One region of the Aminobacter aminovorans genome, then DNA from elsewhere that is predicted to be linked to it. Evidence: predicted binding sites of a transcription regulator. Region 1 holds the regulator's gene; each other region holds the start of a gene.
What was found. Region 1 encodes PhoB, which activates phosphate uptake and scavenging genes when phosphate is short. Its sites were predicted from a motif close to TGTCATNNANCTGTCAT; they were not measured.
Positions count from the first base shown of each region.

Region 1 (10,577 bases):
GTGTGATGCCGATGACGAGTGCCAATGCCCAGATCCACGGATTACCGAGTTCGAGACCGATGGCTTTGACAAGGAAGTGCACCTGGGCAAAGCCCATGACCATGCCGATCAGGCCTTCGGCCGAGCCGACCGACAGGTCGATGTTGCGCATCACGATGACCAGCACCATGCCGGTCGCCATGATCGCAACGGCCGACGCCTGCACCGACAGGTTCCACAGGTTGCGTGCGGTCAGAAAGGTGCGGCTGTCGAAATCGAACGGGTTGACGCCGAGGCGCAGGCTCGAAATCACCTGCAACCCTACCCAGATCAGCAACAGCGCGCCGATCATGCCGAGCATGCGCGTATCGATCTCGGTTGCCTTGAGGAAACGCCCGATCGGGCTGAGCTCCGTCGTTCGCGCGCGGTCCGCCGGCACGTTGGAAGTCGTGTCTGTCATAGTTACCTCCCGACCGAACAGCCGTCTTCGCGGCGGCCGGTGTGCGCATGATAGGGTCAATATGCCATGTCATGAAGCGGGCGTTTTGGGAAAACGCCGCGGTCATTGAACCGCGGCGCTTCTCCTGTCGGACTCGGCCGATGTTAGTTGCAGGCTGCGACCGAACCCGCTGCCACGCCCTGGCAGACGACGTCCTTGCCAACCCAACCGGCGTCGATGACGACGTTGAGATTGTCCTTGGTGATCGCAACCGGCGTCAGGAAGACCGAGTTGAGCTCGAGGCCACCAGGCGTCTTGAACTTGGTGACGTTGGCGATCTCTTCCATCTTCTTGCCATCGGCGAGCTGCGAGGCGATTTCGGCCGCGCTCTTGCCGAGTTCGCGCGCATCCTTCCAGACCGAAACGGTCTGGGTGCCGAGCGCGATGCGGTTCAGCGCGGCATGGTCGCCGTCCTGGCCGGAAACCGGCACCGAGCCGGCAAGGCCCTGTGCCTGGAGCGCTGCGATGGCGCCGCCGGCGGTACCGTCGTTAGAAGCCACGACCGCATCGATCTTGTTGTCGTTGGCGGTGAGGAACTGCTCCATGTTCTTCTGGGCGTTGGCCGGCAGCCAGCCGTCAGTATAAGCTTCGCCGACATTCTTGATCTTGCCGGCGTCGACGGCTTCCTTGAGCACTTCCATCTGGCCGGCGAACAGGAAGTCGGCGTTCGGATCTGCACCGCTGCCCTTGATGAAGACGTAGTTGCCTTCAGGCTTGGCGGCGAACACGCCCTTGGCCTGCATGCGTCCGACTTCCTTGTTGTCGAAGGTCAGGTAGAACGCGTCCTTGTTCTCGATCAGGCGGTCGTAGCCGACAACAGGAATGCCTTCGGCGACGGCCTTGTCGACGGCCGGTCCGATGGCCGAGGCGTCCTGAGCGAGGATGATCAGGGCGTTGGCGCCCTGCGAGATCAGGCTCTCGACGTCGGTCAGCTGCTTGGCCGGCGACGACTGCGCGTCAGCCGAAATGTACTTGTCGCCGGCGGCCTCGATGGCGGCCTTCATGGCGGCTTCATCGGTCTTCCAGCGCTCTTCCTGGAAGTTCGACCAGGAGACACCGATGACCTTGTCCTTTGCCGAAGCCCCTGCCGTAAGCGACAGAGTCATGGCAACACCCGCCAGGATGGCGGTGGTAAACTTTTTCATTATTTCCTCCCTGCGCCCAATGGGCGCGCCTACTTCGCGATAGCCCTTGGAGAAGCTCTTTTTTTCGAGCCTCGAAAAAATACTGACGCAATGGCCCGTCACTGTCAACATGGTTTCGCGTGGGATCTCTATTTTTTTCGAGGATCGAAATAAATAGAGACAATTGGCGTGGGCTCTGTCACAATCGCTTGGCGCGTAAGGGACTGCCGCTTAAGAAGGGCAGCGCTTCGCCGGGAGGAAGACGAGCACATGTCGGTCGGCATACGTCACGACGATCTGAGACGGCGCAACCGCGCCATGGTTATATCCGCTGTTCGCCGTGCCAGCCAGCCGTCGCGCACCGAAATCGCCGCCACCACCGGCCTCAGCCACTCGACGATCTCGACGATTTCCTCCGATCTCATATCGGAAGGCATCCTTGCTGAAGCCAAGGTCAGCGAGCCGGTTTCGATGAAGCGGGGCCGGCCGCAGGTTGGGCTGATGCTCGAACCCAATGCCGCGTCGATCGTTGCCATCGTGCTCTCGCTCAACAGCCTGTCGGCCGCCGTCATCGACTATGCCGGCAACACGACCGCAGAGGAAACGAAGCGGCTGGTGACCCAGAAGATGACCGCGGAGGCATTGCTCGACGAGTGCAGCGCCATGATCCGCCGCCTGATCGACGATGCTGCTGCTTCCGGCGGGCCGGTGCTGCGCATCGCCATGGCTGTCCAGGGCATCACCGATGCCGCTTCGCGCAAGCTGTTGTGGTCGCCGATCACCGAGCATGACGACCTGCCTTTCGCCGACCGGTTCGAGAAGGAATTCGGCGTACCGGTGTCGGTCGAAAACGATTGCAACATGATCGCCGAAGCGCTGCGTTGGCGCGACCCGGTGCGCTATCGCGACGATTTCATCGCCATCCTTCTGTCGCACGGCATCGGCATGGGCCTGGTCGTCAAGGGCGAGCTGTTTACCGGCACGCAATCGTCGGGCGCAGAGTTCGGCCACATGGTCCACCGACCGGACGGCGCGCTCTGCCGCTGCGGCCGCCGCGGCTGCATCGAGGCTTATGCCGGCAACTACGCCATCTGGCGCAACGCCAGAATTGGCGACGAGAATGCCGAGCCTCTGGCCGACCTGTCCGACGACGACATCAGAGCGATTGCCGACGCCGCCCGCGACCATGACGGTCCCGAGCGCGAGGCCTTCCGCAAGGCCGGTGAGGCGATCGGCTTCGGTTTAGGCTCGATGTTCGCCTTGTTCGACCCCGCCCCCCTCGCCTTCGTCGGCGTCGGCGCAACGGCCTTCGACATCATGGAGCCGCATGTACGCGCAGCCATCGCCAAGACGGCAGGCGGGCTGCACTCGAAAGCGATCTCGTTCGACACCGAACCCAACGAGGTTCCGCTCAAGCGGGAAGGCGCGATGATGCGCGCCCTGCTTGCCGTCGATCAGGAGATCTTTGCCGCAGGCACCGCCCCACGCCGCGCCGATACCGACGGCGCCTAGCCTGGGGCGAAACGGACAAGGCGTGGTCTCTAGTCTTCGCGGATCGCGTAGCCGGCACCGCGGATGGTGCGGATCACGTCGGGCATGCGGCCGTTGTTGACCGCCTTGCGCAGGCGTCCGACATGGACGTCGACGGTGCGCTCGTCGATGTAGATCGTCTCGCCCCAGACATTGTCGAGCAACTGGCTGCGTGAGAACACCCGGCCCGGATGCCGCATCATGAATTCGAGCAGGCGGAACTCGGTCGGGCCGAGCTTGATCTCGCTCTTCTTGCGGTAGACCCGATGCGACTCGCGGTCGAGCATGATGTCGCCGACCTTGAGCACCGACGACAGCACCTCGGGCTTGGCCCGGCGAAGCAGCGCCTTGACGCGCGCCATGAACTCCGGCGTCGAGAACGGTTTGACCAGATAGTCGTCGGCGCCGGTCGAAAGCCCGCGCACGCGGTCGCTCTCTTCGCCGCGCGCGGTCAGCATGATGATCGGCAGGCGTTCGGTGTCTGGCCGCATCCTGAGCCGGCGGCACAGTTCGATGCCTGACAGCGCCGGCACCATCCAGTCGAGCACCAGAAGATCGGGCACGTTTTCCTGGAGCCGGATCTCGGCCTCGTCGCCACGCGTGACGACCTCGACCTGGTAACCTTCGGATTCGAGATTGTAGCGAAGCAGCACGCCCAGCGGCTCTTCGTCTTCGACGACCATGACCTTGGGAGCGATCATCGGCTATACCTTGTCCTGGCGCATGGTCGCTTCCGGACCATACGCTGATTTAACCTATGCAGCGCCCCCGCGCCAAACGCATGCGGTTGCGGAAATGCTCAGGCCGGAACCGTCGTCGTGGTCTCGTCGACCTTGGGCCGGTTCAGCGGCAGCTGCGTACCTGTCACGACGAAATAGGCGTTCTCGGCGATGTTGGTGACATGGTCGCCGATACGCTCGAGATTCTTGGCGCAGAACAGCAGATGCGTGCAGGCCGTGATGTTGCGCGGATCTTCCATCATGTAGGTCAGGAGTTCGCGGAACACGGCGGTGTACTGGATGTCGATCTTCTGGTCGTCGGCGCGCAGATCCTTCAGGCCCTCGGCCTGGCGCGCGACATAGAGATCGACGACGCCGCGAACCTGGCCGAGCACCAGTTGCGCCATCGCGTCGATCGAATGCGAGAGGTTGCGCGGCGTCGGCGACTGGCCGACGGCGCCTACACGCTTGGCGATGTTCTTGGCAAGGTCGCCGATGCGCTCGAGATCGCCCGCCATGCGGATTGCGCCGACGACGGCGCGCAGGTCCTGCGCCATCGGCTGGCGCTTGGCGATCAGCGTGATCGCCGAATTGTCGAGATCGCGCTGCTTGGCATCCATGATCGTGTCATCGGCAACGACGTTCTGCGCCAGCGCCTGGTCGGACGACAGAAGCGCGCGGATGGCGCCTGCCACCATCGCGCCGGCGAGATCGCCCATGTCGCGGATGAGCTGGTCGACGTGCTGGAGTTCCTCGTCAAAGGACCGGACTGTATGTTCGCCCATGATTTCTTCCTCGTCTCGTGTGCGGCGGCGCAAACTCACTCAGCCGAAGCGGCCGGTAATGTAGTCCTGCGTCCGCTTGTCGTCGGGGTTGGTGAACATCTTGTCGGTCGGGCCTTCCTCGACGAGATAGCCGAGATGGAACATCGCCGTACGCTGCGACACGCGTGCCGCCTGCTGCATCGAGTGGGTGACGATGACGATCGTGTAGTTCTCGCGCAGTTCGTCGATCAGCTCTTCGACCTTCGCGGTAGCGATCGGATCGAGCGCCGAGCAGGGCTCGTCCATCAGGATCACCTCGGGGGAGACGGCGATGGCGCGCGCGATGCACAGCCGCTGCTGCTGGCCGCCCGACAGGCCAGTGCCTGGCTCGTTGAGGCGGTCCTTGGCCTCGTTCCACAGGGCGGCTTTCTGCAGGCTCTTCTCAACGATAATGTCGAGCTCGGCCTTGTTCTTGGCAAGGCCATGGATACGCGGGCCATAAGCGACATTTTCGTAGATCGACTTCGGGAACGGGTTCGGCTTCTGGAACACCATGCCGACACGGGCACGCAGTTCGACCACGTCGATCTTGGGATCGTAGATGTCTTCGTTGTCGAGAGTGATCTTGCCGCCGACGCTGGCGCTGTCGATGGTGTCGTTCATCCGGTTGAGGCAGCGCAGGAATGTCGACTTGCCACACCCCGACGGGCCGATCAGTGCCGTCACCTGGTTCTGGCGGACATCGAGGTCGACGCCGAACAGCGCTTGCTTGTCGCCATAGTGCACTGTCACCTTGTCGCCGCGCATCTTGATGATTTCGTTCGTTCTGGCGTTCATCTCAGCGTTCACCGCGTCGTCGAGGGATTTTTCGGTCATGATGTTCATAGCAGGATGCTCCTTGTCCATGCCCTACCAGCGGCGCTCAAAGCGGCGGCGCAGGACGATGGCGACGATGTTCATCGCCATGAGGAAGATCAGAAGGATGATGATGGCGCCCGACATGCGCTCGACAAAGGCGCGCTCGGCCTCGTTCGCCCACATATAGATCTGCACCGGCAGTGCCGTCGCCGGGTCGAAAGGCGTCTTGGGATAGTCGGCGACGAAGGCTACCATGCCGATCAACAGCAGCGGTGCGGTCTCGCCGAGCGCACGCGCCAGGCCGATGATCGTGCCGGTCAGGATGCCCGGGGCGGCCAGCGGCAGGATGTGCTGGAACACCATCTGCATCTTCGAGGCACCGAGGCCGAGTGCTGCCGAGCGGATCGACGGCGGCACGGCGGCAAGGGCTGCACGCGTCGCGATGATGATGGTCGGCAGCGTCATCAGCGTCAGCACCAGGCCGCCGACGAAGGACGCAGAGCGCGGCAGCCCGAGGAAGTTGATGAACACAGCCAGGCCCAGAAGACCGAAGACGATCGACGGCACGGCGGCGAGGTTGTTGATGTTGACCTCGATCAGGTCGGTGAAGCGGCTCTTCTTGGCGAATTCCTCGAGGTAGATCGAGGCGGCCACGCCGATCGGCAGTGCCAGAAGCAGCACGATCACCATCATGTAGAACGAACCGATGAGGGCGACGCCGACACCCGAGGTTTCAGGCCGGCTCGACGCGCCGTAGCTGAACAGGCCGGTGTTGAAGTGCTCGGCCATGACACCTTCGGCCTTGAGCTTGTTCATCCACTCGACCTGCTGGTCCGACACCTTGCGGCGGCTTTCCGGAACCTCGAGGTCGATCTGGCCCTTGAAGGCCGAGTCGAGATTTGCGGCGGCGAGGATGTCGACATTGCGCGTCGTGCCGATCACCGACGGGTCGGCGGCGACGATCGCCCTGAGCTGGACACGCGAGCTGTCGGACAGGAAGCCCTTGAGCTTGCGTATCTCGGCCTTGTCGTTGGCGTCGATGCCGAGCTTCTCGATCAGCGCAGTCTCGGCAAGCTTGGGATAGTTAGCCGTGATCAGCACGTTCGGGTCGGTCGCCCGCTTGTTGGACGGGTCGATGACCTTCTCGTCGAAGTTGATCGGCAGTGTCACCGTCGTCTGCCAGAAGGCGGTGTAGCCCTTTGAGACGATCGAGGTCAGCATCACAGCCAGGAAGGCCAGTCCTATGGCGATCGCCAGCACGCCATAGAGGCGAAAGCGGCGTTCGGCGGCGTAGCGTTTCTTGAGGCCAATGTCGCGGCGCGGACGGGCAGCCGAGGCGGTCAGCGTGTCGAGCGAAATATCGGTCATTCGTACTGCTCCCGGTACTTCCGGACGATGTAAAGGGCGACGATGTTCATCACCAGCGTCAGCGCGAACAGCGTGATGCCGAGCGCGAAGGCCACCAGTGTCTGCGGCGTATTGAACTCAAGGTCGCCGGTCAGCTGGTTGACGATCTTGACCGTGATGGTGGTCATCGCCTCGAAAGGATTGAGCGTAAGGTTCGCCGCGACGCCGGCCGCCAGCACCACGATCATCGTTTCGCCGATGGCGCGCGAGGCGGTGAGCAGGATGGCACCGACGATGCCTGGCAAGGCGGCTGGGAGGATGACGCGCTTGATCGTTTCCGAGCGCGTAGCGCCAAGGCCGAGCGAGCCGTCACGCATGGCGCGCGGCACGGCGGTAATGATGTCGTCGGAGAGCGACGAGACGACCGGGATCAGCATCACCCCCATCACCAGGCCGGCGGTCAGGATCGACTGCGCCTGGATGAACGGGGTGCCGCCGGTCAGGGCTGCGCTGATGTCGCGCAGGAAGGGTCCGAGCGTGACGAGCGCGAAAATACCGTAGACGATGGTCGGGATGCCGGCGAGCAACTCGAGTGCCGGCTTGACAACCGCGCGCACCTTGGGGGCTGCGTATTCCGACATATAGACCGCCGACATCAGGCCGATCGGCACAGCGACGAGCAGTGCCACAAAAGCGATGTAGAGCGTGCCGGCGAGCAGCGGGATCAGGCCGAACTGGCCTTCGCTGGCGCCTGCACCGGCGGCGGCGAAACGCGGGTCCCACACGGTGCCGAAGAAGAAGTTGCTCAGCGGCACCTTCTCGAAGAAGGCGATGGTCTGGAACAGCATCGACAGCACGATGCCGATCGTCGTCAGGATGGCGAGCGTCGAGGCGCCGAGCAGGCTCCACAGCATCACCTTCTCGACATTGTTGCGCGCCCTGGCGCGGGGGCTTATGCCCTTCAAGCCGTAACCGACACCGATCAGGGCGAGGCCGACCGAAACGACGGCGGAGATCATGCCGAGACGATCGGAGACGCGGTTGGCGTCCGTGGCGATCGGGATCATGTAGTCCTGCGTGTCGGGCGCCAGCGCCACGCCCTTTGCTGCGAGCATCGGCTGCAGCTCGGCGAAGCTCGAAGGCAGCGCGCCGAGCGTCTGGCCGTCGAGCTTGCGCAACCCGTTGGCGAGGCTCTTGACAAGGCCGGCGGCCAGATCTTCATGCGCGACGGTGCCCTCGGCGACATCGGCCGGCAGGGACGAATGGATATGGCTGTTGAGATAGGCACTCGCGCCGATATCCCAGGCGGCGAGAAACAAAACGGCCGGAACGACGCCAGTCAGGAACGCCCACCAGCCGTGATAGTGCGCACGCGAGTGCGGCTTGACCGTTCCATCATCCTGCGCACGCGCCCTTTGCCGGCCGGCCACGAAGGCCGCCAGTCCGATTGCGAGTACGATGGCGAAGACAAGCAGGAATGACATGGGCCGGCCTCGGTGAATTCGGTTCTCTGTGCCGAACGGGACAGTCGGCGGAATATTCCACGGGGCGGCGGATTTTTCCGCCGCCCCGTGGCAGTTCACTGATTACATGGTCTTGCCGGCGCCGAAGGCTTCGCGCTGTGCAGCGCGCTCTGCATCCGGAGCAGCAACCAAGCCGTAGTCGGCAAGGGGGCTTTCCGGGCCGACCATCTGGTCGTCGAGGAAGAACTCGACATATTCCTTCAGGCCGGGAACGACGCCGAGATGTGCCTTCTTGACGTAGAAGAACAGCGGACGCGACACCGGATATTCGCCCTTGGCGATGGTCTCGACCGAAGGCGTGATGCCGCCGACAGTGGCGACCTTCAGTTTGTCGGCGTTGTTTTCGTAGAAGGCCAGGCCGAACACGCCGACGCCGGTCTTGTTGCTATCGATGCGGGCGAGAGTCTCGGAGTAGTCGCCGTCGATGTCGACAGCCTTGCCGTCCTTGCGCACGGCCTTGCAGGCGGCTTCCGCAGCCTTGTCGTCGAGGCCCGAAGCCTTGCCGGCTTCAACGCCGCCGAGCTTCTTGCAGCCGGCGATCAGGAGCTTTTCTTCAAAGACTTCGCGGGTGCCGTGCTTTTCGCCTGGGATGTAGGCAGCGATGTCCCAATCGGGCAGGTTCGGGTTGACCTGGTTCCACTTGGTGTTCGGATTGTCCACCAGCTTGCCGTCAACAGCGATCTTGGCGGCAAGCGCCTTATAGATGTCCTCAGGCGTCAGCGCCCAGTCCGGGCCCTTGACGTCGGTCGCGAAGACGATGCCGTCATAGCCGATCTTCACTTCCTGGACTTCCTTGACGCCGGCGTCGACGCAGGACTGAAGTTCGTCCTTCTTGATCGGACGCGAGGAGTTGGCGATGTCGATGGTGTTCTCGCCGACGCCCTTGCAGAATTCCTTGATGCCCGCGCCCGAACCGCCCGATTCAACGACCGGGGTCTTGAAGTTGGTGAAGGTTTCACCGAACTGCTCGGCGACGATCTTTGCATAAGGCAGAACGGTCGAGGAACCGGCAACCTGGATCTGGTCGCGGGCCGAGGCATAGCCTACCGAGGCTGCGATCGCGAAGGCAGCAGCCGACGCAGTGAGAAGAGCTTTTTTCATTGGGGCCTGCTCCTGTTGGAGGTATCTCGTATGACGCCATTCCTCGGCGCCCGGTGAGCCAATAGCCCCCCTCTATTACAGTTGCATGACAGTTTCGTGTCACCCCTGTAACGGTTGCAGTGCTTGGCGCTGAAGGGGTCGTTTCCTCGGTCCTTTGCCGGCGCGAGGCAAACAACAGGCAGGAAACGAAATCAAGCCGCCTACCCAACGGCAGGGCAGTCTTTGCCACCACAGACTGTCACATTTCCACAGTCTTTGAGAGCCTACCGGAAGGCGTGTCCCGGCTTCGGATCAGACGGCGCCGCGGCGTTCCTCGTCCTGCCACGACCAGCGCTCGATCTTTTCCAAGAGCGCGCGTGGGCTGATCGGCTTGGGCAGGTAATCGTCCATGCCGGCTTCGAGGCAGCGCTCCTTGTCGCCCTTGAGGGCGTGGGCGGTGACGCCGATGATTGGCACGCGCATGCCGGTGCCGCGTTCGAGCTTGCGGATTTCACTCGTCGCTTCGAGCCCGTTCATCTCCGGCATCGACACGTCCATCAGGATCATCCTCGGACGGCGCTCGCCATAGGCGGCGACCGCCCGCCGGCCGTTGCCGACGATCTCGAAGCTGAGCTCGGTCTCGGCCAGAATCTGGCTGAACACCATCTGGTTCACCTCGTTGTCTTCGGCAACGAGAATGTCGAGCCCGCCATCGCCGCCCGGCCGCTGGCCGCCGCGCAGGCGGGTTGCTTGCGGCAAGGGGCCGCTCGGAAGCTTAGTTGGCACCTGCGCATCGGCCATCTGTGCCGGCGTAAGGGTGGGTGCCCGCTTGCGCTGGATTGCCGCGACGAGCGCCTCCAACAGCGCCGACGAGCGCGCCGGCTTGATCAGCTGGGCATCGATGGCAAGGTCACGGTGCGTTGGCCCCGAAAGCGATTGGTCGACCGAAGTCAGCATGACGATTGGCGTTTCGGACAGCGTCGGCGATTTCCTGACGATCCGCGCCATCTCGGCGCCGGTCATGCCGGGCATCTGGTAGTCGAGCACGATGCAGTCGACGTTGATGCCCATCGCCTGAGCTGCCTGGAGCACCTGCAGCCCCTCGGCACCGCTCTTGGCTGCACAGGAATCGAATCCCCACGACAGCATCTGCT
Region 1 covers NZ_UFSM01000001.1:1,382,940-1,393,516, reverse strand. The annotation lists gene DY201_RS06870 (sugar ABC transporter permease) at 1-439, opposite strand, end outside; gene xylF (D-xylose ABC transporter substrate-binding protein) at 583-1,623, opposite strand; gene DY201_RS06860 (ROK family protein) at 1,873-3,114, shown strand; gene phoB (phosphate regulon transcriptional regulator PhoB) at 3,144-3,833, opposite strand; gene phoU (phosphate signaling complex protein PhoU) at 3,932-4,636, opposite strand; gene pstB (phosphate ABC transporter ATP-binding protein PstB) at 4,676-5,500, opposite strand; gene pstA (phosphate ABC transporter permease PstA) at 5,525-6,841, opposite strand; gene pstC (phosphate ABC transporter permease subunit PstC) at 6,838-8,304, opposite strand; gene DY201_RS06830 (PstS family phosphate ABC transporter substrate-binding protein) at 8,407-9,444, opposite strand; gene DY201_RS06825 (response regulator) at 9,736-10,577, opposite strand, start outside.

Region 2 (10,577 bases), 1.3 Mb from region 1:
GCGGTGATGGCGACGAACGACGACCTGGCGCTTTCGGGGCGGGTGGTCGCGACGATCCCGCTGGGCGAGCGGTCAGGCAGGCCGGTTTGATCCTGGCAATCGCGCAAACGAGCCCTTCGCCATTCGCTTGATCTTTTTTCCATCTCCGTCGTGAACCTTCTTCTCCTGCCCGGACACACACGATCGTGGCGGCCAGTGAGCCGCAAGATCAAAGGTGTCCCAGAGGAGAACCGAAATGAACGTCACCAACACCATCATCCGCTCGTCGCTGATCGCAACGCTCGCGCTTTCGATGTCGGCCTTTGCAGGTGCTGCATCGGCAGCCCAGCTCAAGGCCCGCGTGCCGGCACCGCCGCCGCACCAGCTCGGGCTCAAGGCGCCGGGCAGCGGCGGACAGACCCACGGCCATGTCGAGACCTGCAACAACAAGGCGTCGTGCAACCTGATGATCTCCTATTGCATCAGCAATGGCGGCGACTGGCAGGAGACCGGCACGCCTGGCCCGCAGGGCGAACCCCAGAAGGGCAAGTGTACCTATCCCTGATGGAATCAGGGGCTCCCAAGACCGGAAGCCAAGCACCCTCCCGTCTTCAGGACGGGAGGGTTTTTGCGCCGCATGGCGCCATAACGCTGGAGCGTGTCGCCGCTCTGCTTGACGTTGGCGCAGCATTCGGAGCAAATCGCCGGGCATTCGTGGGAGCTTGCCTGAAAAATGTCCGTCATCGGCCTTTCGCTGCTTGGTTTTTCGACCGTCATCTTCCTGATCGCCGCGATGGTGGCCAAGACCTGGGGCATCGAGCCGACGATCGGCAAGCTGGTGGTGACGCTGATCCTCTATTCGCTGGGCAACCTGATCATGCTGCGCCTGGTGCGGGACTTCGGCATGTCGGTGTCGTTCTCGCTGTCGGCGGTGATCCAGTTGATCGCCGTCAACGCGGTGGCCATCATCTATTTTGGCGAGAAACTGAGCGGCATACAGGGCATCGGCGTCGGGCTCGCCGTGGTCGCGGTGGCGCTGATCACGCTCGGGCCGGCGCTGGCCGGAAAATGAAAACGGCCGCTGAACGCGGCCGCTTCCCCAGGTACAAAGACTTCGATCAGACGGCGATCTTGCCGCCGCCCTGCTTGGTGATGGCGACGACGGCCGGACGGACCGGCATCTCGGGCTTGAAGTCGGGCCAGCGGGTCGAAAGGTCCTCGTAATAGGACGGGCGGCCAAAGCCTTCCCAGTCCTCGCCACCATCACCCGGATGCTGTACGGCGACGAAGGCGGTCTGGTCGTCGGGCGCGAACAGCGGGCCGCACATCTCGGCGCCGACAGGTACGCGGAAGAACAGCTTGGAGGTGGCGCGCGCCTCGCCCTCGGTGTCGACGGCCCACAGGCCGTCAGTGCGGCCGGTGGCCTTGGGCGAGTTTCCGTCGGTCGACACCCACAGGCGGCCGGCGGAGTCGACGGCGCAGTTGTCGGGCATGCCGAACCAGCCATTTTGGGTCGTGGACGTCGAGAACGAGGCGCCGACCTCGGCGACCGACGGATCACCACATTTGAGCAGGACTTCCCACTTGCCCTTGGCGGCGGTGAAATCGCCGCCGTCCTCGATCAGCTCGATGATGTGGCCGAAGGCGTTTTCGGCGCGTGGGTTGGCGGCGTCGACCTGGTCGGCCTTGCGCTTGGTGTTGTTGGTCAGCATGACATAGACCTTGCCGTTGACGGCATTGGGCTGAATGTCCTCGGGGCGGTCCATCTTGGTGGCGCCGAGCAGGTCGCCGGCGCGGCGCGCCTCGATGACCACGTCGGCCTGGCTGACAAAGCCGTTGTCGGCAGTAAGCGGGCCTTCCCCCTGAACCAGCGGCAGCCAGGCGAAGGTGCCGTCCTCGGCAAACTTGGCGACGTAGAGCGTGCCTTCGTCGAGCAGGTCGAGATTGGCAGCGCGGTCGTCGGGGTTGAACTTGCCCTTGGTCACGAACTTGTAGACGTAATCGAAGCGCTCGTCGTCGCCGAGATAGAAGACGACGCGGCCGTCGCTGGCAACGATGGATTCAGCGCCCTCGTGCTTGAAGCGACCGAGTGCCGTGCGCTTCTTCGGCAGCGAGTTTGGATCGTTGACGTCGACCTCGACGATCCAACCGAAGCGGTTGGGCTCGTTCGGCTCCTTGGAGACGTCGAAGCGGTCGTAGAACTTGAACCACTCATAGGTGCCCTCAGGCACGCCGAGACGCTTGTAGTTGGCGGCCTCGGGATGATCGGCCGGCAGCTCGCCGCCGAAATAGCCGTGGAAGTTTTCCTCAGCCATGATGTAGGTGCCCCAGGGCGTGACCCCGCCGGCGCAGTTGTTGAGCGTGCCGAACACCTTGGTGCCGGTCGCATCGGCATTAGTCTTGAGGCGGTCATGGCCGGCGGCCGGGCCGGTCAGCTGCATCTCGGTGGTCGAGGTGATGCGGCGGTTGAGTTTGCCGTCGCGGACCGGCTGCCACTTGCCCGCTTCCTTGCGGATCTCGACGATGGTGCCGCCATGGGCCGCCATCTCGATGTCGACGCGCTTCTGGTCGGCGCGAGCGACTTCGATCTTGCCCTCGACGATCTTGACGATGCCGGGGAACATCAGGTGCTCGTTGGTGTATTCGTGGTTGACCACCAGCAGGCCGTGCTCGGACGAGCCTTCGAGCGCGATATAGCCGACATAGTCGTTGTTGTAGCCGAACTGCCTGGCCTGGGCTTCCGCCGACTGGTTGGCCGGGTCGAACTCGGGGGCGTCGGCGAAGATCGGGTCGCCCCAGCGCAGCAGCACGTCGGCGTCGTAACCGGCGGCGACATGATGCTTGTCGTCGATGCCGGCCTCGATCTCGTCGAAGGCGAAGGCGGACGCGCTAGCCGCGCGGGCATCGTCGGCGAGCAGGATGGCGATCGGGCTGACGGTTGCGGCGATGGCAGAGACGGCAAGCGAGCCCTGGAGGAAGCCGCGGCGGGAGAAGCGCCTGGCGATGATGTCGCCCATGGTGCGGTTGTCGGTCGGGTTGTGGCCGGGACCGTCATTCTCCTCGAGCATCGAGGTGCGGAATTTCTGATCATGGGGCTGGTTCATGGCGTCGACCTCTGGCTGGGTGTTCGGCTTGGGGTTCGCCGAGACCGCTAGTTGCCGTGCATAACAACAGCATGACAATCTGGTCGAAAATCCACAGCACTCCAAAGCGTGACTGAAGTGGCCTCGCGGGTGGGTTTGCTGCGACCTTTTGCATGCACGCCTTTTCTTTGGGAAAGGCGTGCCCACCTGTTGCGAACCGGCCCGGAAGCGGCCATCCCAAGAGCGGAACAAGACGGACGGACGATGCAGCAGAGATTGTGGAACAGGATCGAGTTTTCGCTTTTGGCGGGAGGCATCATCATTGCCGGCGGCCTCTGGGGCTTCGTCGAACTGTCCGAGATCGCCCGCGAGGCCGCACCGCACAGCTTCGACACCGACATCCTGCTGTTCTTCCGTGAGGCCGGCAACACCGCCGATCCGATCGGCCCGTCATGGGTGGAAGAAGCGATGCGCGACATTACAGCACTCGGCAGTGCATCGGTGCTGATCTACATCACCGCGATCAGCGTCATCTACCTCGCCATGACCAGGCGCTGGGGCCCCGCGCTGTTCGTGTTCGCTTCGGTGGCCGGCGGCCAGGTACTGTCGAGCCTGCTCAAGCTCGGCATCGACCGGCCGCGGCCAGACCTCGTGCCGCATCTAGCGCAGGTGCACACGATGAGCTTTCCGAGCGGCCACGCCATGCTGTCTGCCGTCACCTACCTGACACTGGGTGCGCTTCTTGCCCGTTTCCTGCCGGGCCGGGCGGCGACGATCTTCGTCTTTGCCATCGCCATCCTGACCACTGTCATGGTCGGCATCAGCCGCGTGTATCTCGGCGTGCACTGGCCATCCGACGTGCTTGCCGGCTGGTGCGCGGGTTTTGCCTGGGCAACGTTGTGCTGGCTGATCAGCCGGCGCTTCATGCGGCCGGTCGAGGACGAGGAATAATATGTGCTACAAGCATTAATAATGATGCTTGAGACATCAGTATGAATGTATGGTACATTCATACTGCGGATTGAGACGGGACCAGCTCCAAGTGATCACAGCCGCACAGATGCGCGCCGCAAGAGCGCTGGCAGGCATCGACCAGAAGACGCTCGCCGAACTGGCCGGCGTCTCGGTGCCGACGATCCAGCGCATGGAAGCGAGCGAGGGCGTTGTGCGCGGCGTTGTCGACACGCTGACCAAGGTCATCGAGGCGCTCGATGCCGCCGGCATCGAGCTGATCGGCGAGACCGAGAGCGGCGGCCGGGGCGTGCGGCTGAAGAAAAAGGCCTTCTGAGCCTCGTGATCCGCAAGATGTAGTCGCGACGGCGACCGCCGACAATTTTGCCGACGATCCCGCCGCATTCGACAGGGTGCGGAAGATGGATACGGTGGGGAACCCACAACAGCACAGCACGCCGACATTCGCCGAACTGTTCACGCCCAAGCTGGTGACGGTTTTTCGCGAAGGCTACGGCGCGGCACGGTTCAAGGCCGACGCGATATCAGGTCTGACGGTGGCGATCGTGGCGCTGCCACTGTCGATGGCGATTGCCATCGCTTCTGGCGTGTCGCCGGACAAGGGCCTGTTCACGGCAATCATCGGCGGCTTCATCGTCTCGGCAATGGGCGGCAGCCGGTTCCAGATCGGCGGCCCCGCCGGCGCCTTTATCGTGCTGGTAGCAGCTACGGTTGCGCGCGAGGGCGTCGAGGGCCTGATCCTCGCCACTTTCATGGCAGGCGTCGTCCTGATTGTCGTCGGCTATCTCAGGCTCGGCACCTACATCAAGTTCATCCCCTATCCCGTCACCGTGGGTTTTACGGCGGGCATCGCAGTCATCATATTCGCCAGCCAAGTAAGCGAGATGTTCGGGCTGACGCTGCCGGGCAAGGAGCCGGGCCAACTGGTGCCGAAGCTTATGGCGTTGGCGAAAGCAGCCGGCACGTTGAACGTCTCATCGGTGACTGTGACCGCACTCACCATCGCAACAATTCTGGCGCTCAAGCGCTGGCGGCCGAATTGGCCCGGCATGCTGATCGCGGTCGGCGTCGGATCCATGGTCGTTGCCTTGCTGGCACTGCCGGTCGAGACCATCGGCACGCGGTTCGGCGGCATCCCAAGAACATTGCCATGGCCTGCCCTGCCCGTATTCAGTCTGGACAAGGCGATGTCGGTACTGCCGGACGCCGTCGCCTTCGCGCTGCTCGGTGCCATCGAGTCACTGCTGTCGGCGGTGGTTGCCGACGGCATGACCGGCCGGCGCCACCGCTCGAACTGCGAACTGGTGGCGCAGGGTTTCGCCAATATCGGTTCGGCGCTGTTCGGCGGCATCTGTGTGACCGGCGCCATCGCGCGTACCGCCACCAACGTTCGGGCCGGGGCCTACGGACCGGTGTCCGGCATGCTGCATTCGCTGTTCCTGCTCGCCTTCATGCTGATGGCAGCGCCCCTGGCGAGCTACATACCGCTGGCAGCACTGGCCGGCGTGCTGGCGGTGGTGGCCTGGAACATGGTCGAGAAACAGGCTTTCGCCGCGCTGATCCGCTCGTCGCGGGGCGATGCGCTGGTGTTGACGGTCACCTTCCTGCTGGTGGTGTTCCGCGATCTGACCGAAGGCATCGTCGTTGGCTTCGCGCTGGGTGCGCTGCTGTTCATCGACCGCATGGCAAAGAGCGTCGCGGTAGAGGCCGAAATTCCGCTGACGCAGGAAGACGTCGCCGACACGACCAACGGCAGCCGCCATGCCTACGTGCCCGAGGATGCAGGCGATGCCGACACCGTGATTTACCGGATCTCGGGCGCGTTCTTCTTTGGAGCCGCCTCGACGGTCGGAGCAGTGCTCGACCGCATCGCCGACCAGCGGCGCAACTTCATCCTCGACTGCAGCCGTGTGCCATTGCTCGATTCAACGGCGGCCATTGCAATCGAGGGCGCCGCACGCAAAGCCGGCAAGGCCGGCGTCAGGTTCTTCATAACAGGCGCTTCGCCGCAGACGCGGCGAATGCTGGTTACCCACGGCGTCCGGCAGCCGCTGGTCAGCTATGCAGCCTCGGTGGCGGAAGCGGTTGAACTGGTGAGGGCCGACAAGGCAACGTGAAACCGGTTGCCTGATGATCAGAAGCGTCAGGCAAACTTGCGCTGGGCGTCGAGGGCGAGTCCGAGACCGACCGAGCCGAAGGCGTCGCCCTGGACGATCTGGGCACCCGGCACCAGCGCCAGGATGCTTTCGCGCGCCAGCGGGATGGCGGTCGAGCCACCGGTCAGAAACACCGCAGTGATGTCCTTTGCGCCGACCTGGGCTTCGGCAAGCGTGTCGGCGACGGTCGCGGTGACGCGTTCGACGGCACTGCGGATCGTATCTTCCAGGCCTCGCCTGGTGAGCGGCGCGGTGAATTTCGCCCCGGGCAGCTTGACGTCGATCGTCGCTTCGGCAGCGTCGGTCAGCTCGATCTTGGCCTTTTCGACCTTGGTCGCCAGCGCGTGGCCGAAACGCTGGTCGACAACCTCGATCATCCTGTCGATGAGATCGGGCCGCTGCGCCTCGAAGCGGATCTGGCGCAGGTCGAGCATTGCCTTGGGGGTATAGAGCAGGTTGATGCGCTGCCAGGTCGCCAGGTCGATGAAGTATCCGGCCGGCAGGTTGCGCTTGCCGTCCTTGGTCGGGGTGAGATAGCCGAGCTCGGGCATGATGTGGGCGATCGAGAGCAGGCGGTCAAAATCGGTACCACCGATATGGACGCCGCGATTGGCGAGGATGTCGGCCTTGCGATCGCCGGAGGCGGCACGCTCGGGCGAGACGCGGACGATCGAGAAGTCGGAGGTGCCGCCGCCCATGTCGACGATCAGCGCCAGTTCTTCGCGCGTCACCGTGCGCTCATAGTCGAGCGCGGCCGCGATCGGCTCGAACTGGAAGTCGATGTGCTTGAAGCCCTGTGCGCGGGCGGCCTTTTCAAGCTCGCTCTGGGCAGCCGCGTCGGCCTCGGGGTTGTCGTCCACGAACTGGACCGGACGGCCAAGCACGACGTTTTCGACCGGCTCGCCGACGTGGTTTTCGAGGCGGTCCTTGAGATGGCCGACGAACATGCCGACGATGTCGGTGAAGGCGATGTAACGCGCCTTGATGCGGGTCTTTTCATGCACCAGCGAGGAGCCGAGCACGCTCTTCAGGGCGCGCATCAGCCGGCCTTCGGCGCCGTCGGTGTATTCGCCGATGGCGCGGCGGCCAAGGGCCGTCTGGTTGTCCTCGAAATTGAAAAAGATGGCCGACGGCAGCGTGACGTTTTCACCCTCGAGCGCAACGAGGCGCGGACGGCCGTTCTCGATAACGCCGACGGTTGAATTGGAAGTGCCGAAGTCTATGCCGCCGAAAGCCGGTCGCATCGCCTGGTCCTGAATTTTCTGCATGAATGAATGGGCGACCCCAAGCTTCTGCCGGGCCGCAATCGGACCGTGCGCCTACACGACGGGGCGACGATTGTCGATCTCTTCCGGGCATTTTCCGGGAAAATGTGATCGCTGGCCCAATCCCCGCGGCATTCCATGGAAACCGGTTTCGTGCGATATCGCAGCCATTCGAACGAGCCGGATATCCGCCATGACCCTTACAGGTTTTCTTGCCTATAGCGGTGCGCTGGCCATCGCTGCCGCCATTCCCGGTCCGGGCGTGACGGCGCTGGTGGCGCGTGCGCTCGGCTCGGGCTTCCGCTCCTCGCTGGCCATGTCGCTCGGCCTGGTGGTCGGCGACCTGACCTATCTCACCGCCGTCGTGCTTGGCCTTGCCTTTGTCGCCCAGTCCTTCGGCATGGTGTTCCTGGCAATCAAGTGGCTCGGCGTCGCCTACCTTGCCTGGCTCGCCTGGAATTTCTGGACCAGCGGCATCACGCCTGAGACCGTCGAGACGAAGAAGGGCAAGGGCGGGCTGTTCTCGAGCTTCCTCGCCGGGCTGACGGTGACGTTGGGCAACCCCAAGACGATGATCTTCTACCTGGCGATCACGCCGACGGTGGTCGACCTGCACGCACTGACACTTGGCGACTACGGCATTCTCGTCGCCATCACCATTGCCGTGCTGCTGGTCGTGCTGGTGCCCTACTTGCTGCTGGCCTCGCAGGCGCGCTGGTTGCTCAAGACGCCGCGCGCGCTCAAGCTGCTCAACCGCACCGCCGCCGGTTTCATGGTTGGCGCGGCCGCTGCTATCGCCGCCCGCCAATAAGCAGACGGCCCGGAATTTCATTCCTCATAATTGGCGTTCACGGAAACATGTTTCCGTGAACCTTGGCTAATCAGCACGAGACCCACTCGGAATCTGCCCTGCGACCTCCTATCTTCGCAGTTCACATCTCAGGCCTTTTTCGGGAGCGAAATCGATGAACAAGCCCGTTACCTCCACGCGCCTACCAGGTCGCGGACGCATCTATGGCTCCATCACCGAAACGATCGGCGACACGCCGCTGGTGCGGCTCGACAAGTTCGCCAAGGAGAAGGGCGTGGCGGCGAACCTGATCGCCAAGCTGGAGTTCTTCAATCCGATCGCATCGGTCAAGGACCGTATCGGCGTCGCCATGGTCGAGGCACTGGAGGCCGACGGCCGCATCGAGCCGGGCAAGAGCACGCTGATCGAGCCGACCTCCGGCAACACCGGCATCGCGCTCGCCTTCGCCGCGGCCGCCAAGGGCTACAAGCTGATCCTGACCATGCCCGAAACGATGTCGATCGAACGCCGCAAGATGCTGGCGCTGCTCGGCGCCGAACTGGTGCTGACCGAAGGCGCCAAGGGCATGAAGGGCGCAATCGCCAAGGCCGAAGAGCTGGTGCAGACCATTCCGAACGCCATCATTCCGCAGCAGTTCGAGAACCCGGCCAACCCCGAGATCCATCGCCAGACGACGGCCGAGGAGATCTGGAACGACACGCAAGGCGGAATCGACATCTTTGTTGCCGGCATCGGCACCGGCGGCACGATCACCGGTGTCGGCCAGGTGATCAAGGCCCGCAAGCCGTCGCTGCATGTCGTGGCAGTCGAGCCCGAGGGTTCGCCGGTGCTGTCGGGCGGCCAGCCCGGCCCGCACAAGATTCAGGGCATCGGCGCCGGCTTCGCGCCCAAGGTGCTCGACACGAGCGTCTATGACGAGATCATCAAGGTTTCCAACGAGGATGCGGTGGCAAACGCCCGTCTCGTCGCGCGTCTCGAAGGCGTGCCGGTCGGCATCTCCTCAGGTGCAGCGCTGCAGGCAGCCGTCATCGTTGGCTCGCGGCCGGAGAATGCCGGCAAGAACATCGTTGTGGTGATCCCGTCCTTTGCCGAGCGATATCTCTCGACGGTGCTGTTCGAGGGACTGGGCGGGTAAGTCTTGCCGTCTACCTTGGTGCGCCTTCTCTCCTTGCGGGAGAAGGCGCTCCGGCTGGCTCCATACAGAGGTTCCTTCTTCAGCCTCTCATTTCTTCCAACCCCCTCATCCAACTCGGCGCTGCGCGCCGAGCCACCTTCGCCCACAGGAGGAGAAGGTAAGATCGTGGCACCCGGCTTTCCGCTGGAGGCTTTACCCGCCGCCCAGCGCCGCCCGCTTGCGCTTGAGGAAGTCGCGTACGGCCTGGTCGGATTCGAGGCCGATGGCGAGTTGGTAGGCCTTGTCGGCCTCACCCGCGTTTCCCGCCAGTGACAACAGTTCGGCGCGCGCTGCCCAATAGGGCTGGTATTCGTTGAGCCTTGGGTCGTCGATGGCGTCAAGCAGGGCCAGGCCTTGTTCGAGCGCGCCCGCATAAGCCACCGCCACCGCATGGTTGACGGCAATGACCGGCGAGGCCGAAAGCGTCATCAGGCCGGTATAAAGGGTTGCGATCGCCATCCAGTCGGTGCGGCCGTCAAAGCGCCGCGCAGCATGAGCCGACTGGATCGCCGCCTCAACCTGGTAGCGGCCGATGCCGTGCAAGGCGCCGGCGCGCTGAAGTAATGCGTCGGCCTCGCCAATCAGGGCGCCATCCCACAACAAAGTGTCCTGTTCGCTGAGCGGCACGAATTCACTCAGCGGACCGCGGCGGGCTGGCCGCCGTGCCTCGGCATGCAGCATCAGGGACAGCAGGCACAGTGCCTCCGGTTCGTCTGGCAGCAGGTCGACCACCAACCGGCCGAGCCAGATAGCTTCGGATGCGAGGTTGCGGCGGCGGGATTCGGCACCACTGGCATCCGTCCAGCCTTCGGAGAAGGCGGCGTAGATCGCTTCCAGAACGGCCCGCAGCCTTTCGGCGAGTTCGGCCTTTTCAGGAATGCGAAACGGGACGCCGGCTTGCCTGATGCACGACTTGGCCCGCACCAGGCGCTGGCCCATTGTCGAAGGCGAGACCAGGAAGGCCGAAGCGATGGTGGCGGCATCAAAGCCGAGGACTGCCTGCAGGATCAGCGGCGCGCGCACGCCTGCCTCGATCGCCGGGTGGGCGCAGGCGAACATCAGGCCGAGCCGGTCGTCGGGAAACTTCTCGCGCGCCATCTCCTGCTCCAGTTCTTCGCCGATCAGACGCAGATGCGC
Region 2 covers NZ_UFSM01000001.1:61,985-72,561, forward strand. The annotation lists gene DY201_RS00295 (hypothetical protein) at 1-90, shown strand, start outside; gene DY201_RS00300 (hypothetical protein) at 236-544, shown strand; gene DY201_RS00305 (hypothetical protein) at 713-1,051, shown strand; gene DY201_RS00310 (PhoX family protein) at 1,098-3,083, opposite strand; gene DY201_RS00315 (phosphatase PAP2 family protein) at 3,327-4,013, shown strand; gene DY201_RS00320 (helix-turn-helix domain-containing protein) at 4,105-4,350, shown strand; gene DY201_RS00325 (SulP family inorganic anion transporter) at 4,436-6,151, shown strand; gene DY201_RS00330 (Hsp70 family protein) at 6,178-7,434, opposite strand; gene DY201_RS00335 (LysE family translocator) at 7,649-8,266, shown strand; gene cysK (cysteine synthase A) at 8,421-9,401, shown strand; gene DY201_RS00345 (RNA polymerase sigma factor) at 9,594-10,577, opposite strand, start outside.
Region 2: DY201_RS00310 (PhoX family protein) is a predicted target of PhoB. The motif match lies at 3,144-3,160, and genes of this name have one in related genera.

Region 3 (10,577 bases), 2.8 Mb from region 1:
CACGCCGAGCACCTGCGCCTCGAAGGTGCGGGCAAGGTAGAGCCCGAGACCGCCCCAGCCGGAGCCGATGTCGAGCACCGACTGACCGGGCCTGAGCCGCATCTTGGCTGCTATATGCGCCTTCTTGGCGATCTGGGCTTCTTCCAGCGTCATTTCGGGGTCGGCGAAATAGGCGCAGGAATATTGCATGTCGGTGTCGAGGAAGAGCCGGTAGAGCTCGCCCGACAGGTCGTAGTGGCGCTGCACATTGCGCTTGGAACGGGCTGTCGTGTTGACCTGCTGGAAGCGGCGGAAGGCGAGCCGCAGATTGTCCAGCGCCTTGGTCCAGGCAGTGTCGATGCTGCCATTGCCGAGATTCTGGAACACCACCCGCATCAGCCCGAGCACGTCGCCGCCGACGATGTCGACATCGCCGTCCATATAGGCCTCGGGCAAAGCCAGCATCGGGTCGAGCGTGATGGCGTTTTCGGCACGCCGCGTCTTGATCAGGAGGTGGACAGGGTCGCCCGTATCATCGCCGAAACGGTGCGATCGTCCGTTGGGGCCGGTGACTGTCAGATTGCCGGTACGCACAAGCTTCCCGACGATGCGTTGCAACAGCATATTCATGGCGCGCTCGCGAAAAGGTCAGTCGTGTAGTCCTTTCCTCAAAATAGGAGCGACGCTGCCAAGTTCCACGCCTGGCACAAAAAAAGCCCGGATGTTGCCATCCGGGCTTGGTCCAGAAAACTGGTTCGGGACAGAGGCTGGGATCAGCCTTCGTCGCCTTCGCCGTCTTCGTTCGGATCAAAGAAGCTGTCCGGACGGGCGTTTTCGTTGATGTCGTCGCCATAGATGGCTTCGGCGGTGGTCAGCGTCTCGCCCTTCGACTGACGCTCGGCTTCGTCGGCCGTGCGCGCGATGTTAAGCGTGATGGTGACTTCGACTTCGGCGTGCAGCGCGATGGCGACGTTGCTCAGGCCGATGGTCTTGATCGGCTGGTTGAGCTCGACCTGGTTGCGGGCAATCGTGAAGCCTTCGGCGATCAGCAGATCGGCGATGTCGCGGGTCGAGACCGAACCGTAGAGCTGGCCGGTTTCGCCAGCCGAGCGCACGATGACGAACGACTTGCCGTCGAGCTTGTCGGCGACCTGCTGGGCTTCGGACTTGCGCTCGAGGTTGCGGGCTTCGAGCTGGGCGCGCTGGCCTTCGAACTTCTTCTTGTTGGCTTCGTTGGCACGGAGCGCCTTGCCCTTGGGCAGAAGGAAGTTACGGGCAAAGCCGTCCTTGACCTTGACGGTGTCGCCCATCTGGCCGAGGCGGGAAATGCGTTCGAGGAGAATGACGTCCATTGTCCTTGTCCTTTCGTTGGCTGCAGAGGCAGCGGTCGTTGGCTGCACAGGCAGCGGAAAAATTCAACGGGCAAGGAAGCAATGCGGGCGTTGCCGCCGGTTTCGCTGTCCTGCCTGTCGCGGCAGTTAGGATTTCCTGAGAAATCCAACCCGGGATTTGAGCTTCACCCGACCGCGCCCGTCGCGGCAGGGAGTATTCCGGCCCGGGGCGGATGCCGCCGGGCCGGAACTGAAATCACTTCACCACGTAGGGCAGCAGGCCGAGGAAGCGGGCGCGCTTGATCGCCTGGGCGAGTTCACGCTGCTTCTTCTGGCTGACGGCGGTGATGCGCGAAGGAACGATCTTGCCGCGCTCGGAAATGTAGCGCTGCAGCAGACGCACGTCCTTGTAGTCGATCTTCGGTGCGTTGGCGCCGGAGAACGGGCAGGTCTTGCGACGGCGGTGGAAAGGACGACGGGTCGGGATCTGATTGATGTCGACCATTATTCTGCACCCCCTTCAACGCCTTCGCGCGGACGGCGCGGGCCACGATCACCACCGCCATCGCGGTCGCCGAAGCTGCGCGGACCACGGTCGCCGCGGTCGCGGTCGCCGAAGCTGCGCTGCGGACGGTCGCCGAAGCCACCGCGATCGCCACGCTCGGAGCGCTCTTCGCGCTTCTGCATCATGGCGGAGACGCCTTCTTCATGCGCGTCGACCTTGACGGTCAGGAAGCGCAGAACGTCTTCGGACAGGCCCTGCTGGCGCTCGACTTCCTTGACGGCAGCCGACGGAGCGCTGATGTCCATGAGCGTGTAATACGCCTTGCGGTTCTTGTTGATGCGGTAGGTGAGGGACTTCAGTCCCCAGTTCTCGACCCGGCCAACCGATCCACCAGCTGCAGTGATGATGCCCTTGTAGTGTTCGACAAGTGCATCGACCTGCTGCTGCGAGAGGTCTTGGCGGGCAAGAAACACATGTTCATAAAGAGCCATAGTTTTTGCCTTTCTTCGTTTCCATCTTCCGGTCCCGGCGGCTAGAGCCTCTGCGACCTCCCTGACCCTTCGAGACCTTGCGGCCTTCAGGGGAAGAAAGGAGCACGACGAGACGGTCGAGAGCGGAGACACGGGAGGCGGAAGCGTTTTCGCTTCACACGGCGACTTTCAAGAAAGCCTCCGGCCCTCCGTTCAGCCCCCAGCTGGGACCGGCAGATGGCGGGCGTCTACATGCTAAGTGCAGCCAAGGCAAGGGGGAAGGCCGAGATTCTCAGGAAAACCGGCCTTTCCGGCCGGTTTTGGCTCAGCCGAATGCCTCGTCCCGGAGGAACAGCGGCGAACGCGTGCGGTTGGCCACAACCTTGTCGACGGTCTCGGGGAAGAAGCCCTTGGCGCCGCGGCGCTTGCCGAACATCATGTCATATTGCAGCCAGCGGAAATCGCGGATCGCCGGATCGAGCTCCTTCTGGCGCGACCAGTCGAACACCGACTCGCCCTGGCGCGGCAGAAGCATGTTGCGGTCGACGACCCGGTAGCGGTCATGCAGGTCGCCGAGGAAGCCGGTATAATAGGGGTGGCTGATGCCGGCGGTCTCGAGCACATGCAGCGGCAGGAAGGCCGGGCTGATCGAGCCGATGTCGCGCGCAGCACCGGTGCGGTTCGACCACACGACCAGCGGCGTCTCGTGCTGCACTAGCATTTCGTCGATCGGCGCCTTGCGCTTGGCGACCGGCTCTTTCATGAAACCCGTCTCGACATAGACCGGCCCGAGCGGCGGCAGGTGGTCGCCGAAGAAGGCGATGACGGTCGGGCGCTCACGCTTGCTGGCCCAGTCCATCAGGCGCTTCAGGCCACGGTCGGCGTCGGAAGCACCCTCGGCATAGGTCAGGATCGAATCGCGCGCCCATTGCGACGTCGGCGCCTCGACCTTGTGGGTGGTGTCGCTGTAGCGGTTCGGCTCGTAGGGGCCGTGGCTCTGCAGCGAGACCGCGAACATGAAGAAGGGGTGATCGGTGGCGTCGGCCTCGCGGATGATCTCTTCGGTCAGTGCGGCGTCGGAGACCAGCGGGCCGCGCTTGGCGAGCAGCGGCAGGTTCTCTTCCGACATGAACTTGTCGAAGCCGAAGGCCTTGTAGACCGGCGCGCGGTTCCAGAACCAGCCGCCGAAGGGGTGGATGGCCTTGGTGTCGTAGCCTTCGCTCTTGAAGAAGGTGGCAAGCGAAGGCACCGGCGCGCGGACATATTGCTGGTAGGGGATCGAGCCGGCCGGCAGGAAGGCGTTGGAGAAGCCGGTCAGCGCCTCGAACTCGACATTGGCGGTCATGCCGCCGAATTCGGGCGAGAAGACGTGGCCGGACTGCGATGCGCGCACGTTCTGGATCGGGTCCGGCGTGATCGCGACGCCGGGCAGGCGCGTCGGATCCCAGAAGGATTCGCTCATCACGATGATGACGTCGGGCTTTTCCTCGGGGAGCACGGCGGCCTTCTGCGAAGGTGCTGCGATGGCGTCGATGGCCTTGTCGGAATAGCCCTGCGGCGCCTTGACCTTGGCCATCGGCACGTTGAGCGCAAAGGCAATGGCAAAGCCGTTGGAGGCGTAGTTTTCCTTCTGGTCCCACATCATCGGGATGATCTGCAGGCGATCGCGCGTCCACGAGAAGGTGGCGTAGTCCATGATCGAGACGAAGAAGGCCAGCGCCGGAATGGCGATCGCCAGGCGCGACATGCGCGCCCAGAACGACAGCGCCGGCATGCGGCGGCGCCAGTAGCGCCAGGCGAGCACGAGCAGCGAGATGCCGCCGATGAGGCCAACCGCAATGCCTATGCCGGCAAGCGGCCGCTCGCGCACCAAAAGCGGCATCAGTTCGACGATCTGGCGGGCATAGAGAAAATCGGTCGGGTAGAGCGGGTCGCCGAGATAGAGCGACTTCTGGTGGCCGACGAAGGCCAGCATCAGCGCCACGGGTGCGACGATCAACAGGCCGTTATAGGGGCGGCCGAGCAGAGCGTCGAAGCCGATGATCAGCAAAGCGAACAGCGCCACCGTGGTCCAGCTAGGCTTGAACGGCTGCTGGAAGAAATTGAGCGTGTCGATGAAGGAGCCGCGGGCAACCAATTCGATGGCGAAGACCAGCACGGCCGAGACGGCGAGCGTGATCATCACCGAGCGCAGGACGCCCAATGCATAGTCACGCCGGCTGAGTGCTTCAGCCTCGTTTTCCCCGTCATATGCGACGGACTTGCCTGTCGCGAACAGCTTTGCCAACTCAACTTCCTCGAACGCTGGACGGCAGCGTCACGCAACCGTCACGAAACTGTCATCGAAAACCTAGCGCATATGGCAAAATTGAGAAGGAGGGGGCAAACAAAACGTATTTGGCATTAATTCTCTGTGATTATTTGCCCCATTGGGGTCCCAAAGCCCTCAAGACTTGACTTCGCGGTATCCATTGCGCCAGAGGCACAACGATATGGCGCGCGGCTGGTTCCAGGACGTCCGGTGGCGCGCCGCGTGATATGTCTGCCCGTCGACCCCGAAAAACCGATTCCGGTCCGGGCCGATGCGGCAAGTAGCCAGGAGACCAACATGGCCGTTGCATTCACTTTTCCCGGGCAGGGCAGCCAGGCCGTCGGCATGGGCAAGGAACTCGCCGATGCCTTTCCAGAGGCACGCCGCGTCTTCGAGGAAGTCGACGATGCGCTCGGTGAAAAGCTGTCCAGGCTGATCTGGGAAGGACCCGAGGAGACGCTGACGCTGACCGCCAATGCCCAGCCGGCGCTGATGGCGGTGTCGATGGCCGCGTTCCGGGCGCTTGAATCGCGCGGCCTGTCGCTCAAGGACAAGGTCGCCTATGTCGCCGGCCACTCGCTCGGCGAATATTCGGCGCTTGCCGCCGCAGGTTTTGTTTCGGTCGCCGACGCCGCCCGCCTGCTGCGCATCCGCGGCAACGCCATGCAGGCCGCCGTGCCGGCAGGCCTGGGCGCCATGGCTGCGATCATCGGCCTCGAGCAGGGCGACGTCGACGCCGCCTGCGCTGAGGCGGCACAAGGCTCGGTCTGCCAGATCGCCAACGACAATGGCGGCGGCCAGCTGGTCATCTCGGGCGAGAAGGCGGCGGTCGAGCGTGCCGCAGCCCTTTGCACCGCAAAGGGCGCCAAGCGCGCGCTGATGCTGCAGGTCTCCGCCCCCTTCCATTCGGCGCTGATGGCGCCGGCGGCGGAAAAGATGCGCGAGGCGCTGGCCGGCGTGAAGAAGAACGTCCCGGTCGTGCCGGTGGTTGCCAATGTCACCGTCAAGCCGATCACCGACCCCGAGGAGATCGCCGCCCGCCTCGTCGAGCAGGTCACCGGCCAGGTGCGCTGGCGCGAGACGGTCGAGTGGTTCGGCAACAACGGCATCACCACGCTTTATGAAGTGGGCGCCGGCAAGGTGCTGTCGGGCCTCGCTCGCCGCATCAACAAGGAAATCGCGACGGCTGCCGTCAACAACCCGGCCGACATCGACGCGGCCATCGCCGCGCTCGCCTGAACCATTCAGGCGCCGAACCAATCAGGCGCCCGAACCCATCAGGCCTGGACCAATCAGGCGCCCGAACCAAGCAGGCGCCCCGAACCAAGCAGGCGCCCCGAACCAAGCAGGCGACTGAGCAATTCAAACGACCCCACCCGTGTGAAGGGTGCGCTCTTCAAGGAAGGTAGCAACATGCTCGATCTGACCGGCCGCAAGGCACTCGTCACCGGTGCATCCGGCGGCATCGGCGAAGAAATCGCCCGCATCCTGCACAAGCAGGGCGCCATTGTCGGCCTGCACGGCACCCGCATCGAAAAGCTCGAGGCGCTAGCCGGCGAACTCGGCGACCGCGTCAAGCTGTTCCCGGCCAATCTCGCCGACCGCGACGAGGTCAAGGCGCTGGGCCAGAAGGCCGAGGCCGAACTCGAAGGGGTCGACATCCTGGTCAACAATGCCGGCATCACCAAGGACGGCCTGTTCGTGCGCATGTCGGATGCCGACTGGGACCAGGTCATCGAGATCAACCTGACGGCGATGTTCCGCCTGACGCGCGAGCTGACGCATCCGATGATGCGCCGCCGTCATGGCCGCATCATCAACATCACCTCGGTCGTCGGCGTGACCGGCAACCCCGGCCAGACCAACTACTGCGCCTCCAAGGCCGGCATGATCGGCTTCTCCAAGTCGCTGGCCCAGGAGATCGCCACCCGCAACATCACCGTCAACTGCGTCGCACCCGGCTTCATCGAATCGGCGATGACCGAGAAGCTCAACGACAAGCAGAAAGAGGCGATCATGGCCGCGATCCCGGCCAAGCGCATGGGCACCGGCAAGGAAGTTGCCTCGGCGGTCGCCTATCTCGCTTCCGACGAAGCGGCCTACGTCACCGGCCAGACAATCCACGTCAATGGCGGCATGGCGATGATCTGATTTGGGATCTGATTTGGGATCTGATTGGGCGATTGGCCGGGATAACCGGCCCTTTTGCCTTGGACGCGGTGAATTTTTCGTGTATTGCCGCGCTCCATCAGGTGGCCAGGACGAAACCCGACCGCCGCCCGAGCGCTTGGGAAAGCGTAGATTACAGCTTGATTAGCGGCAATCCGCCCGCTAACGAAGACCTAACAACACCAGACTGAGGATGCCCACATGAGTGACACCGCAGAGCGCGTCAAGAAGATCGTCATTGAACATCTTGGCGTCGACGCCGACAAGGTGACGGAAGCTGCGAGCTTCATCGACGATCTGGGCGCGGACAGCCTCGACACGGTCGAGCTCGTCATGGCTTTCGAAGAAGAATTCGGCGTCGAGATCCCCGACGACGCGGCCGAGACCATCCTCACCGTTGGCGACGCCGTGAAGTACATCGACAAGGCTTCGGCCTGAGCGATCGCGAATTGTCAGGGATGCCTGCGATGAGGCGTGTGGTCGTCACAGGCCTTGGCCTGCTTTCACCGTTCGGCATGGGCTACGAGCACGGCTGGAAAGAGCTTCTTTCCGGCCGCAGCGCAGCCCGGCGGATCACGGAGTTCGAGGTCGACGACCTCGCCTGCAAGATCGCCAATGTCATCCCTCGCGGCGACGGCTCCAACAACAGCTTCAATCCCGAAGCGGTCCTTGAACCCAAGGAACTGCGCAAGATCGGCGACTTCATCCTGTACGGGATCGCGGCCGCCGACGAGGCATTGAAGGATTCCGGTTGGCAGCCAAAGACGCCGGACGAACAGAATTCGACCGGCGTCATGATCGGCTCGGGCATCGGCGGCATTGACGGCATCGCCGAGAACGCCCTGATCCTCAAGGAGCGCGGCCCGCGCCGCATCAGCCCCTTCTTCATTCCAGGCCAGATCATCAATCTGGTTTCCGGCCAGGTGTCGATCCGGCACGGGCTCAAGGGCCCGAACCACGCCGTGGTCACCGCCTGCTCGACCGGCGCGCACGCCATTGGCGATGCGGCCCGCCTGATCATGTTCGGCGATGCCGACGTGATGGTGGCCGGCGGCGCCGAGGCACCGGTAACGCGCCTGTCGCTGGCCGGCTTTGCCGCCTGCAAGGCGCTCTCGACTGATCGCAACGACGATCCGGAAAAGGCGTCGCGCCCCTATGACCGCGACCGTGACGGCTTCGTCATGGGCGAGGGTGCCGGCGTCGTCGTGCTCGAAGAGCTCGAGCATGCCAAGGCACGCGGCGCGAAAATCTACGCAGAAGTGGTCGGCTACGGCCTGACCGGCGATGCCCATCACATCACCGCACCCGCCGAGGATGGCGATGGCGCCTTCCGCTGCATGACGGCCGCCCTCAAGCGCGCCAAGCTGACGCCTGCCGACATCGACTACATCAACGCCCATGGCACCTCGACCATGGCCGACACGATCGAGCTCGGCGCTGTCGAGCGTCTTGTCGGCGACGCCGCCTCCAAGGTGTCGATGTCGTCGACCAAGTCGTCGATCGGCCATCTCCTGGGGGCTGCCGGTGCTGCCGAGGCGATCTTCTCGATCCTCGCCATCCGCGACAACATCGTGCCGGCGACGATCAATCTCGACAATCCCGAGCGCGAGACGGCCATCGATCTGGTGCCGAACAAGCCGCGCAAGCGGCAGGTCGACGTCGCTTTGTCAAACTCCTTCGGCTTCGGCGGCACCAACGCCTCGCTGGTATTCCAGCGCTTCAACGGCTGATAGGTTGTGGGAAGGGGCCCGTTACGGGCCCTTTGCCGTGATTTTTGCCACATTCAAGCCTAGTCTCCCGGCGGGGATTCGACGCAAAGGCGAGGCAAGATGAGCATCAATACGCCAGGGCAGGGAGAGGGCGCACCACGCGCCGCACCGGCCAATCCGATCGTTCCAAAGACCGCGCAGGAAGCGTTGCGGCCGGAAGCCGGCACGCCGCCGCCCGCCAAGCGTTCGCGCGCCTCGCGCAACCAGATCGTCGTGTTCCTCAATTTCATGATGTCGACGGCGGTGCTGGCCATCCTCGCCGGCGGTGCCGCCCTCTATTTCGGCAAGCAGGAATTTGGCGGCGCGGGCCCGTCGACGGTGCCGGCGACCTTCCTCGTCAAGCCGAGCACCGGCGTGGCCGACATCGCCGACCAGCTCGAGCGGCGCGGCCTGATCAGCGACGCGCGCATCTTCCGCATGGGCGTGCGTGCCTATGGCAATGACGGCGCGCTCAAGGCCGGAGAATACGAGATCCAGGCCGGTGCGTCGATGCAGGACATCATGGAGCTCTTGAAGAGCGGCAAGTCGGTGCAATATTCGCTGACCATCCCCGAGGGGCTGACCGTCGAGCAGGCGTGGAAACGCATTGCCGAGCAGGAAGCATTGAGCGGCGACATGCCGGCCGAGATGCCGCCCGAGGGCGCGCTTGCCGCCGACACCCAGCGCTTCACCCGCGGCCTGACGCGGCAGCAGATCGTCAACAAGATGCTGGCCGACCAGAAGGAACTGGTCGAGACCATCTGGGCCCGGCGCTCGCCCGACCTGCCGCTCGCCGACGTCAACGAGTTCGTGACGCTGGCCTCGATCGTCGAGAAGGAAACGGCGCGCGGCGACGAGCGCTCGCGCGTGGCTGCGGTGTTCATCAACCGCCTCAACAAGGGCATGCGGCTGCAGTCCGATCCGACGATCATCTACGGCATCTTCGGCGGCAAGGGTAAGCCGGCCGACCGGCCGATCTATCGCTCCGACATCGACAAGCCGACGCCCTACAACACCTACACCATCAAGGGCCTGCCGCCGACGCCGATCGCCAATCCGGGCAAGGCTTCGCTCGAGGCCGTCGCCAATCCATCGAAGACCAAGGACCTCTATTTCGTTGCCGACGGTTCGGGTGGGCATGTCTTTGCCGAGACGCTGGACGAGCACAACGAGAACGTCGCCCGCTGGCGCGCCTTCCAGCGCAAGGTCGTCGAGGACGAGAAGGCGGCAGGCGAGGCCGATCCGGCCAAGAAGGACGCGGCCACTACCAACGCCGTCAAGAAGTAGGAACAGGCTGCCTTGCACCGTTCCAGGGGCAAGGCACGCCGTAAGACAGGAACGCGCTGCGCAGATGACCCTTCAGAGCATGACAGGCTTCGCCCGCGTGGCCGCCGAGCACGACGGGACGGCGATCGCCTGGGAAGTGAAGTCGGTCAACGGCAAGAGCGTCGACGTGCGCCTGCGCCTGCCGCAGGGCTTCGAGCGGCTCGAACCGGCGGTCAGGCAAGCCATCCAGAAGCGCTTTTCGCGCGGCAACGTGCAGGCGACGCTGACCGTCAGCCGCATGGCCGGCGCGATGGTGCAGCCGGTCATCAACGAAGTGTTCCTGCGCGACGTCGCTGAGCTCGCCACGCGCCTGGTCAAGCAATATGGCGCAGCCCCTGCCAGCGCCGACGGGTTGCTGGCGCTGCGCGGCGTGTTCGACCTGCCCGAAACCGTCGAGACCGAAGAGCAGCGGGCAGCGATCGACGCGGTGATCATGAATGGCCTGGAAAAGGGCCTCGCCGGGCTCGTCGAGGCACGCAAGGCCGAGGGCGAGGCGCTGCGGTCGCTGCTGTCGGATCATATCGCAACCATCGAGACGCTGACCTTGCAGGCGGAAGCGGACCCCTCGCGCGAGCCGGCGCAGATCCGCCAGCGCCTGGCCGAACAGGTGCGGCTGCTGCTCGAGGCCTCACCCGCGCTCGACGAGACGCGGCTCAACATGGAAGCGGCGTTCCTCGCCACCAAGGCCGACATCCGCGAGGAGATCGACCGGCTGAAGACCCATGTCGCCTCCGGGCG
Region 3 covers NZ_UFSM01000001.1:4,198,555-4,209,131, reverse strand. The annotation lists gene DY201_RS20775 (cyclopropane fatty acid synthase) at 1-609, opposite strand, end outside; gene rplI (50S ribosomal protein L9) at 753-1,331, opposite strand; gene rpsR (30S ribosomal protein S18) at 1,567-1,815, opposite strand; gene rpsF (30S ribosomal protein S6) at 1,815-2,306, opposite strand; gene DY201_RS20755 (LTA synthase family protein) at 2,611-4,467, opposite strand; gene fabD (ACP S-malonyltransferase) at 4,894-5,835, shown strand; gene fabG (3-oxoacyl-[acyl-carrier-protein] reductase) at 6,010-6,747, shown strand; gene DY201_RS20740 (acyl carrier protein) at 6,967-7,203, shown strand; gene fabF (beta-ketoacyl-ACP synthase II) at 7,233-8,495, shown strand; gene mltG (endolytic transglycosylase MltG) at 8,595-9,800, shown strand; gene DY201_RS20725 (YicC/YloC family endoribonuclease) at 9,865-10,577, shown strand, end outside.
Region 3: DY201_RS20755 (LTA synthase family protein) is a predicted target of PhoB. The motif match lies at 4,612-4,628, and genes of this name have one in related genera.